Regions from separate parts of the Cohnella candida genome, predicted to be linked through region 3. Evidence: riboswitches for the same ligand, from Rfam matches in the RefSeq annotation. Region 3 holds a riboswitch; each other region holds the start of a gene.

Region 1 (3,270 bases), 1.2 Mb from region 3:
AATCTCCTTTCGAGTCCGTTCGGTTGAAGGTCGGATATTGGGCATACGCAAATCGTTCCAAATTCCGTCACCGAGTTGTCACCGCATTTAAGGTTACTCTATTTTCGCTTATAATGGAACTGCTTATTTTTTATAAAACCTTATAACCATATTGCATATAGGAAAGGTTGGTCGATCCGCATGCTGGAGGATATGCGATTGTTTGCCACCGTCGTAGAGCATACTAGCCTCAACAAAGCCGCCGAGAGGCTCAACGTCTCTCAGCCCGCCCTGTCCCGGCGCATCTCGCGGCTGGAGGCCGAGCTGGGTGTGGAGCTGTTCCGCCGGATCGGCAAAAGGCTTGAGCTCACGGCCGCCGGCCAGCTCACCTACGAGTTCGCGCTGGAGCTCCGCAGGTTTCACGGTTCGTACCTTCAGAAGCTGAATGCCTTCAAAACGGACGAAGCCCAAATCGTCACGATCGGCGCCAGTCTCACCACCCTGCAAACGACGCTGCCCGACCTCATCACGGCGATGACGGAGAAGCATCCGAGTCTGGAAATCAAGGCGGTCACGGGCAAGTCCCATGAGATCGCCACGCTGGTTAAGGAACGCAAGGTCGATTTCGGACTGGTCGCTTCCGCGGTCGCCGACGATCCCGCCATTACCAGTTTACCCTTATTTGACGATCATCTCATGCTCGTGCTGCCGCGAACCCATTTTATATTGGAAAAAACGCAGCTCGAGATGGCGGACCTGAACGGACTGCCGATGATCCTCTTCGCCCCGGGGACCTGGTATCGGACGCTGACGGACGAGCTGCTCCGCCGCCACGGCGTGAAGCCGGACGTCCGGATGGAAATCGATTCGTTCGAGGCGATCGTCCGCCTTCTATCCGCTTCGCGGGCTGGCACGCTGCTTCCGAAATCCTATCTGCGCAGGCAGCTGCTGGAGGATAACGATCTGTATGTCGTGCGGGTCCGCAACCTCGAGCAGACCAAGCGGACGACCTCCCTCGTACACGGGGATCCGGCCTGGCTGACGCCTTCCATCCGTTTTCTCATCGAGGAAACGTCTGCTTTTTTTGCGCGCGGCGCCCATCTGCCGAAAGAGCTGTCGTGACGGGGGTTTCCGGCGCTTTGGGAACAACTACCGCTAGGACGGGCAGGGGGGATATGGTATTCTCTTTGCCAAGGAAGCAAGGTCATTACCCTGCTTGCCGATTAACAAAACAAGGCCAAAACTCGAATGGAGAGTTTGCTTCGCAAACTCCCGATCATGAGTGCGGGGGACATGAAACACCGCGCGGCAACGCCGCGCTTGGGGTGAGTCGCGCATGACCGCGCGTAGGGTTGTACTCCCAGCCCGAACCCGACAGCTAACCTCGCCGGCCGCACAAGGAGGATTTACCGTTGTTGAATGGTCATTGGAAAAAGGCGGGCATCCGTACCGCCGCATTGTTTCTTGGAGGCGCGTTGCTTCTCCCCGGGCTGACGGCCCACGCGGCCACCGCTTCTTACACGGCGCACGACGGGGACACGTTCTGGCTGCTGTCCAAGAAATTCGACATCTCCGTGCAGAGGCTGATGAGCGCGAATCCGAACGTGGATCCGCTCAACATCTACGACGGACTGAAGATGAACATTCCTACGGGAACCGTGAAAGCGGCATCTTCGAAAGCGGCTTCCGCCAAACCGTCCGCGAATGACGGGAAAACGGTCACGACGATGGCCGGGCAATCGCTGGAGTTCTCCAAGGTGCTCGATATCAAAGCGACGGCTTATTCCGACGCTCCTGAAGAGAACGGCTGGGGTCCGGTCGACTATTTCGGCAACCCGCTGAAGCTCGGCACGATCGCCGTCGACCCGAAAGTCATTCCTTTCGGCACGAAGGTGTACATCACCGGCTACGATTTCAACGGCCTGCCCAAAGGCGGCTTGATCGCGACCGCGACCGATTCCGGCAGCGCGATCAAAGGGAAACGGATCGACATCTTCATTCCGGGCTCCCGCTCGTTCGTTTCGGGCTTCGGTTTCCAGAGCGTGAAAGTGTACATTTTGAAGTAAGGAAACCGAGCCGAATACGAGAACGAAAACGCGAAAAGCTCCCCATCAGGGGAGCTTTTCGACGTTTCAGGGAAGCGGAATCGTTCCGCGTTTCTCGGGTACTCCAATCAGTTCCGGCAGCGTGACCGGTTCGTAATCGTGCTTCCGCAGCCAATCGATGATCCTCGGAAGCGCTTCTACCGTGCCCGAGAGGTTCTGGCCCTCCCCGCCTCCAGCGTGCATCAGGATTACGGAACCCGGGCGCACCGCCGTCGTCACGTTCCGGAACACTTCGCCCGACTTGAGCTGGCGCCAATCGGAAGAATCCACGTCCCAGTTGACGACGGTATAGCCGGCGGTTTTTGCCCATTCCAACTGCTTCGGCAGGATTTCCCCGTACGGCGGACGGAACAGCCGCGGCCGGAAGCCGAGCAGCCACTGCAGGCGATCCTCGGTCCTGCGGATCTGTTCTTGGGCTTTAAGCAGAGGAGTCTTGGAAAAGTCGGGATGAGAATACGAATGGTTGCCGACGGCGTGCCCTTCCCGGTGGATCCGCCGCACGAGGTTCGGATGTTTGCCCGCTCTTGTCCCCACCACGAAGAAAGTCGCGTGAACGCCCTTCCTTTTCAAAACGTCCAGCACGTACGGCGTATAACGGGGATCCGGAACGTCGTCAAACGTGAGCGCGACTTTCCTAACTTCGCGGGGAGCGGACAGCACGAACACGCCTTTGTAGCGCTTTTGCATTTCCGCCCAAGGCATTTTTTTCGGCTTCCCGCTTCCCTGCTCGGCGAAAGCTTCGGAACGGGCCATCGCCGCAACAAGCACGCACGCGCAGAGAAGCGCCGCCACCCTCCGTATGCAACGGTACCTATCCAATCGCGGCCCTCCTCTCCGACGCCTTTTCCGGTTCTTTCCTTAGGGTCGGCGGAAACGAAAAGAATCATTCACCGCTGGGGAGATTGTTAGACGAGGTAACGCAAATAGACATAAGCGCTGGCAAGCACGACGGAAAGCAACATGAGCGGGAAGCCGATTTTCATGTATTCGAGGAACCGGATCGGATGGCCTTCCTTGGCCGACAGACCTGCCGCGATAAGATTCGCGCTGGCCCCGACGAGCGTTCCGTTACCGCCTAAGCATGCCCCGAGCGCAAGGCTCCACCAGAGCGGCTCCAGGTTGGAGACCCCCATGTTCCCCATCTCCTGAATCATCGGAATCATCGTGGCCACGAACGGAATGTTGT
Region 2 (3,270 bases), 1.6 Mb from region 3:
TTCAAGACCACGGCGGATCGCTGGACGCTCGAAGCGTACTGGACCAAGGCTCCTCATTTACGGTCAAATTGCCTCTACTCACCGAGATGCCCGTTCAGGCGGATGCGGATGACAATACGCAAAAAACCGATCAGGGGATTTCCCTGATCGGTCGTTAAGCTTCGCTGCCGGCTAAACCGTCTGTTTGCGAGGAGGAAATTCCGGCAGTGCGTTCACCGAGACGACCGCTTCCGTGCGTTTAACCGGCTTCTTCCAGTAACGTTCGTTCCCCGGCAGGTCGTCGAACCATGCGGCTTCGGGAGGGCAATCGAGCACCATGAACTTGCCGTACTCTCCGTCGCGGGATTGGTGATATTTTAAATACGCTTTGCCGCCCTCGATGGCCAGGATTTCGATTTTTCCCGATGTATGGCTCATCGACAGCCGGACGCGCTTGCCCAATCCGGAAGTGTACGACTTCGCTTTCTCCACGATCTCATACACTTCCGCCAGCGGAAGGACGAACGCCCGATTGCCGGCGACAGGGCGATTCACGAAAAAATAGTACGGCGTAACGCCCGCCCACGACAACCGGTCAAGCAGTTCCCCCAACACGCGCGGATCGTCGTTAATTCCTCTCAGCACGGGAGTTTGGTTCACGACGATGGCACCGGCCCGATGAAGCGCGTCGAAACCCCGAACCGCCTCCTTCGTGATTTCTCTCGGATGGTTAATATGCGCCATGACGTAAATCCGCTTCTCCGGCGTGGAATGAACACGGATCGTCTCGAGCAGCTCCTCGTCCTCGTAAATCCGCATCGGATTGAAAACCGGCAGCTTGGACCCGAGCCGGATGATCTTCACGTGCTCGATCTCCCTCAGCCTCTCGAAGATCGCCTTCAGCTTCGGCGTCCCCAGAATCAAGCTGTCTCCGCCCGTCAGCAGGACATTGCTGATCTCCGGGTGTTCCGCGATATACTTCAGCCCCGGCTCCACGTCCGTCACAGCCTCGTTCACATCGTTGCGAAACAGCCTTTTTCGGAAGCAGTACCGGCAATAAGCCCCGCATACTTCCGACACGATCAGCAACGCCGTGGAACGGTATTTATGCTGGCAGCCCGGTACGACGTAATTCGTATCCTCGTCCGAAGCATCCCATCTGCCGTATTCGCTCAGTTCGTCCGCATTTGGAATCACCAATTTGCGAATCGGGTCCGACGGATCCTCCCAATCGATCAAATCCAAATAATAATCGTTCACCCGGAAAACGAATTTGTCCGTTATTCGCTTCAGCAGCTCTCTTTCATGCTCCGGGATTTGCCGGATTCTGGCCAGATCGGTGATATACTTGGGCTTCGCCATACGACTCCCTCCTTCAAAATAGGGTGGATTGCCTTTATTTGAAGGGTCCTCGGCAAATGAAAAAGACCCGCTGTACGGGTCGAAAGACAGACGCGGTGAAGCCGCGCCTGAAGATGCCTGACCCATCCAAAGCTGACGAGGTTAGCTGACGGACTCGGGATAGATGGTTCCCTACGGTCCTGAACGCGGACCGATTCGCCCCAAAAAATTGGTTCCCCCGCTTCCCGGCTCTTGCCGGAAACTAAGCTGTTCAATATGGAGTTGAGAAAGTTGACAACCGAATTATTTCCACTATAACAAAGACTTTCCAATCTGACAACTCATTTTTATATTGAAGTTGTTTGTAAAAATTTTCTTCCTCGCCCGTTGGATCCCATCAAGGTTCGACCAGTTTCCGAATGGCGCCGGTGATCGCTTCGGCATTCCAGTCCACGATAAGATCCGCGTTTTCTTTGACCAGCAGCGAGGTTTTCGCCGAGCCGTAGCGTTCGACCGCAATCAACGGTTTGCGAAGCTCCTCTTTACAGGCGATCAGCTCTTTGTTGATCCATCGACTGTAAGACGGATAAACGCCGCACAGCAAAATCACGGCATCGCAAAATTTCATTTTGCTTTTGATCAACTCGTACAGTTTCCGTTCTTCCATCGCAGCATGAACCGGATGATGAGGAGAGATGGAATACGACTGATACCGGAACGCCTCCTCGGCGTCCATAAAAGATTTGAGTTCCCGAACGGAATGATTATGATTCCAGGTATGGCTTAAATACAGTTTATAGGTGCGTTCCCGTTCCCGATCGTTTGACACGGCCTCGCTACACCTCGCGGATATGGCTTGTAAAACAAAGAAGAGCCCTCGTGAACAGGCTCAACTACCCTCATGATATCAAAACCGAACCACACTGACAACCTATTAACCGTTTAAAAGTTGTTTGTAAAACAATGCAATAAAAAACCGCCCCACGGGCGGTTCGTGCTTTAGAGGAACGAGGTCAAGCTTCCTTGCGCGGTTGGTTGATGAACTGCTCGGTTTTTTGATACGTTTTTTCGTCCCCGACGACGACCAGCACGTCGCTTTCCCGGATCACGACATGGGGTCCGGGCGAGATCGATACGCCCGTTCCCCGTCGCAAGGCGATAATGGTCGCCCCCGTGTTTTGCCAGAATTGCAAATCGGCGATCGTCTTGCCCACGGTGTGGGAGGACTCACGGACCTCGATTTCGACGGGATGATAAGGCTTCAGATTCTGAAGGCGATCCGAGGCTTCAATGATCTCGGACAGCAGGGAATCGAATTTCCGGTCAATCTCTCTCTTTTGCCGAAGAAGCAGCTGCAGATCCTGCTTCAGGGAATACACGGATTTCAGGTAATGGTTTTTCGTAACGTACTCGCTTGCTTTCTGTTCCGAAAGAACGACGTTTTCCTTCCCTTGGGAGACGGAAACGATATTCTCGTCCTTGAGCAGGCCGATCGCTTTGCGAATCGTCTCTGGAGAAACGTGATACTGCCCCGCGAGCAGGGATCTTCCCGAAATTTTGCTGCCGACCGGAAATTCTCCGCTGACGATCCGGTGAGCGAGATCGAGCGCGATCGATTTATAACCGGCCGTTTCCGTGGTGTCTGCCATTTGGCTGTCTCTTCCCCTTATTCTCGACGAGTGACGACATTCCCATAATAGCCCAAGCATACGGCTTTTCAACGTTTATGTAAACGGGTCTTGCCTATGTTTTCGGCCCCTTCGTATTCGACGACAAACAAGGGCGCGGATCCGAGTGACCCGTGCCCTTGTTTGTTTGGAACCCCGCTACTTGATTTCGAGAAGCTTGTATTGAATGGTGCCCATCGGAGCATTGACTTCAATGACGTCGCCGACTTTCCTGCCCATGAGTTGAGTCCCCAGCGGGCTCATGTAGGAAATTCTGTTTTCC
Region 3 (3,270 bases):
ACCCTCGTTCACGAAATCGCGCACCAATATTGGTACGGCATGGCTGCCTCCAACGAGTTCGAAGAGGCTTGGCTGGATGAGGGCTTCACCTCCTACTCCGAAGACAAGCTGATGTCCGCCATTTACGGCGTTTCGCCGAACACGGCCGTGGAAGGAAGCTACCTCACCGATCCCGAACCGCTGCACCAGTTCGCCTGGCACTACGGCAAACCGGACGGCTACGCGGATAACGTGTACCTGCGGGCCAAACTCGTGCTGACGGCCATGGAGCGGCAGGTCGGAGAGAAGACGATGAACAAAATCCTGCGCGCCTATTTCCAGAAATACCGGTTCAAACACCCGTCCACGGCGGATTTTCAAAAGGTGGCCGAAAACGTGACGAAGCTCAAATGGAACGATTTCTTCGGCGCTTACGTGTACCGCGGGGAGACGGCCGACTTCTCCATCGAATCGATCGATTCCCACAAAACCGAGCAGGGCGGCTATCGCACCTTGGTGACGCTCAAGCGCAAAGGAGGCAGCCCGCAGCCGGTCACTCTCGCGCTTGGCTACGCGGACGGCCGGACGGAACGCAGACAGTGGGACGGAGCGCAGAACCAGACCCAATTGCAGCTCGATTCGGCATCCCCGCTGCTCTATGCGGCCGTGGACCCGAACCTGTCGGTCGTCCTGGACAACCGGCGCTACAACAACTTCCTGAAGGCGGAAGTCCCCTCCAAGGAACGGGTCAAATGGACGACCGGCGTCGCCCAGGCGCTGGAAAGCTTCTTCAGCACATTCGCATGGTGAGGTGAGCGCCGCATGAGAAGATGGCTCGGCAAGGGATGGGACATGACGGTCCGGCATAAGTATGTAGGGGTTCTCTTATTTCTGTATCGCTTATTGTGGGGATTCTTCCTGTTCCGGCTGGTAGACTCCGTGGTGACGCCCGTGCTCGCGCGGTATCCCGACCTTCACCCGAACGCGAACGCGATTCCGCTGTTCCTGATCGAAGCGGAATTCCGGCTGCTTCGGACCGATTTGCTCGACCCGCTTCTCTGGCTGCTGGCAGGCTTGCTGCTGTTCCGGATGATCGTCTCTCCCTTGATCAACGCCGGCCTCTATTACTCCTTCCGCCATTCGGAAGAAGAGAAGAGCGGCACCCGCATGCTCGCCGGCATCCGGCAAGCGTGGAAACCGGTCGTGCTGCTCTACTGGCTGGAGAACGCCCTCGCGCTGCTTCCCGCCGTCTGGCTGCTGCCGATGGCCAAGGACCGGTTCTTCAGCGCCGGCTCTCCCGGAAGCTGGATCCGGGAGCTGCTACCCTATGCGGCGGGATGGCTCATCTGGGGCTTCGTCGTCCACGTGCTGTTCCAATGCCTTCAATTCGGCGCCGTCAGCCGCGAAGGCTTCGGCAAAGCACTGATGCAAGCCCTGTCCCGGGCGTTGCCGCTTCTGGCCGTCTCGCTGGCGATGGCCGGCATCGGCGCCGCCGCATCCGCAGCCGTGTCGTCCGTCTCTCTCCTCTGGTCGGGTTTTATCGCCGTGGCGCTTCACCAAGCTTTCCACTTCGTGCGCACCCTGCTGTCCCTCTGGACCGCCGCCTCCCAATTCGCGGTCTGGAGGGGAAACGAGTAAGCCTGTTTTTTCCGTCCGTCTCATGCCCGAAGTCCCGGTCGTCATTCGACAATTCCTGCCCGGGAAATCCCCGTCCGTAAGCCGCTCCGGCGCTTGCGGGCGGGGGTTGCGCGTTTTACGGGCAACTAAAAAACCGCCTTGAAAGGAGGTTCAAAGAGTCGATTGGGAGGCAAAGATTAAGGAATTCTAATCCTTGGGGAGCAGGAAGTCCGCCGCAAAAAGCGAATATTTAGGGCTGTGTGAAAAAATTGCCGAATTCCCGTGCACCGGGAAACGGGGGAACCATTACGGGTGAATTGGCCTCGCAACACAGTGGCCATAGGGAACCTTCAACCGAACCCTCCAGCTAACCTCGTAGGCATCGGAAGGGGACACCCAGTCTTGCGTAAAGTTTCCGTTTTGCTGCTTTCTCTTGCTTTTTTGCTTGCCTTCCAAGTCGGAAGCGCGTTTGCTGACTCCAAGCTGGACGACACGATCGGCAAAGTGATCGGCGTCGATTACGACTACGGAGGAACGACCACGGGCGGATTCGACTGCTCCGGATTTACCGGATACGTCTTCAAGAAGCTCGGGATCACGCTTCCGCGCAGCTCGAAGGAACAGTTCCAACGCGGCAAAAAAGTGGCTCGCGCCGATCTTCGCGCGGGCGACCTGGTATTCTTCAACACGAGCGGTCATGGTGTTTCGCACGTAGGAATCTACGTTGGCGACGGCAAATTCGCCCACGCTTCCTTTACCCGCGGGGTAACGATCGACTCTTTGTCGGCGGATTACTACGTGAAACGCTACATCGGAGCACGCCGCGTGATGGATACCGACACTTATCAGGAAGTCGCCACCGATCCGGACGTCGCCGCGGGAGCGGACGACGAATCCGCCGCTGGATGACTTGGCTGAACCGAGGACGAAGGCCCGCTCAAGCGGGTCTTCGTTTTTTATTACCACCGCGCGGAATCAGTCAAACAAGTCTCCGAAAACGTCCAGTACGCTCTTTTTCTTTTTGTAGTGTTTCGGATGTCCCTGCGGGTGGCTCCCGTAATACGGTTGGCGGCTTTGCTGCTGCGGATAAGGCGGCTGCTGTTGCGGCGGATATTGGGACGGATCGTTCCGGCGGTCCGAGTCCGCATAATACCACTCGTTGTAATCCTGACGCACCTCGCGCACGTCCGTCATCAGCTTCTCCAATTCCCCCCGATCCAGCCAAACCCCTTTGCATGTCGGGCAGACGTCGATCAGGATGCCGTTCTTCTCAACCTCTCTCAGGCGCGAATTGTCGCATACCGGGCAATTCATGCTCTTCAACCTCCTTTAAATTCAGGTTTGCCCTCATTCCATACGGCCGAACGGCCATGCGGTTCCGCGCTCCCCCTCCCTAAATTTTCCCTAAAATCTCATAACATTTCCTTATTTCCCTAGGAAATGGATTCCACTTGGAAGATAATAGAGTCGAATCATAGAGAAACAAGGAAAAGAAATGGGAGGAGTGGGGAAATTGAATCGCTACCGTTGGACCCGTTACGTCTTTCCGTTCGCGTTGACGGCAAGCCTGTTGGCCGGCTGCAGCTTCGGAGACGCCGGCGCCGAGAAGCGCGCGGAACCCGTCACGCTGAAGGTCATGTACTATGACGAAAGGTCGTTTTTCGACCAGTACGG

Evidence for each region. Region 3 has a riboswitch for cyclic di-AMP ahead of EAV92_RS20235 (C40 family peptidase). Riboswitches for the same ligand answer to the same signal wherever they lie in the genome.
Region 1: another riboswitch for cyclic di-AMP. It lies ahead of EAV92_RS01635 (3D domain-containing protein); the one in region 3 lies ahead of EAV92_RS20235 (C40 family peptidase).
Region 2: another riboswitch for cyclic di-AMP. It lies ahead of EAV92_RS12895 (KamA family radical SAM protein); the one in region 3 lies ahead of EAV92_RS20235 (C40 family peptidase).

What each region holds. Positions count from the first base shown of each region.
Region 1 covers NZ_CP033433.1:334,650-337,919, reverse strand. Annotated here, with positions in the region: gene EAV92_RS01640 (LysR family transcriptional regulator) at 181-1,101, shown strand; cyclic di-AMP (ydaO/yuaA leader) riboswitch at 1,206-1,387, shown strand; gene EAV92_RS01635 (3D domain-containing protein) at 1,395-2,045, shown strand; gene EAV92_RS01630 (polysaccharide deacetylase family protein) at 2,112-2,903, opposite strand; gene EAV92_RS01625 (ArsB/NhaD family transporter) at 2,990-3,270, opposite strand, start outside.
Region 2 covers NZ_CP033433.1:2,768,793-2,772,062, forward strand. Annotated here, with positions in the region: gene EAV92_RS12890 (ATP-binding protein) at 1-158, shown strand, start outside; gene EAV92_RS12895 (KamA family radical SAM protein) at 172-1,341, opposite strand; cyclic di-AMP (ydaO/yuaA leader) riboswitch at 1,457-1,599, opposite strand; gene EAV92_RS12900 (TIR domain-containing protein) at 1,718-2,149, opposite strand; gene EAV92_RS12905 (GntR family transcriptional regulator) at 2,334-2,969, opposite strand; gene greA (transcription elongation factor GreA) at 3,147-3,270, opposite strand, start outside.
Region 3 covers NZ_CP033433.1:4,376,622-4,379,891, reverse strand. Annotated here, with positions in the region: gene EAV92_RS20245 (M1 family metallopeptidase) at 1-789, shown strand, start outside; gene EAV92_RS20240 (hypothetical protein) at 802-1,617, shown strand; cyclic di-AMP (ydaO/yuaA leader) riboswitch at 1,857-1,993, shown strand; gene EAV92_RS20235 (C40 family peptidase) at 1,999-2,505, shown strand; gene EAV92_RS20230 (TFIIB-type zinc ribbon-containing protein) at 2,572-2,910, opposite strand; gene EAV92_RS20225 (ABC transporter substrate-binding protein) at 3,110-3,270, shown strand, end outside.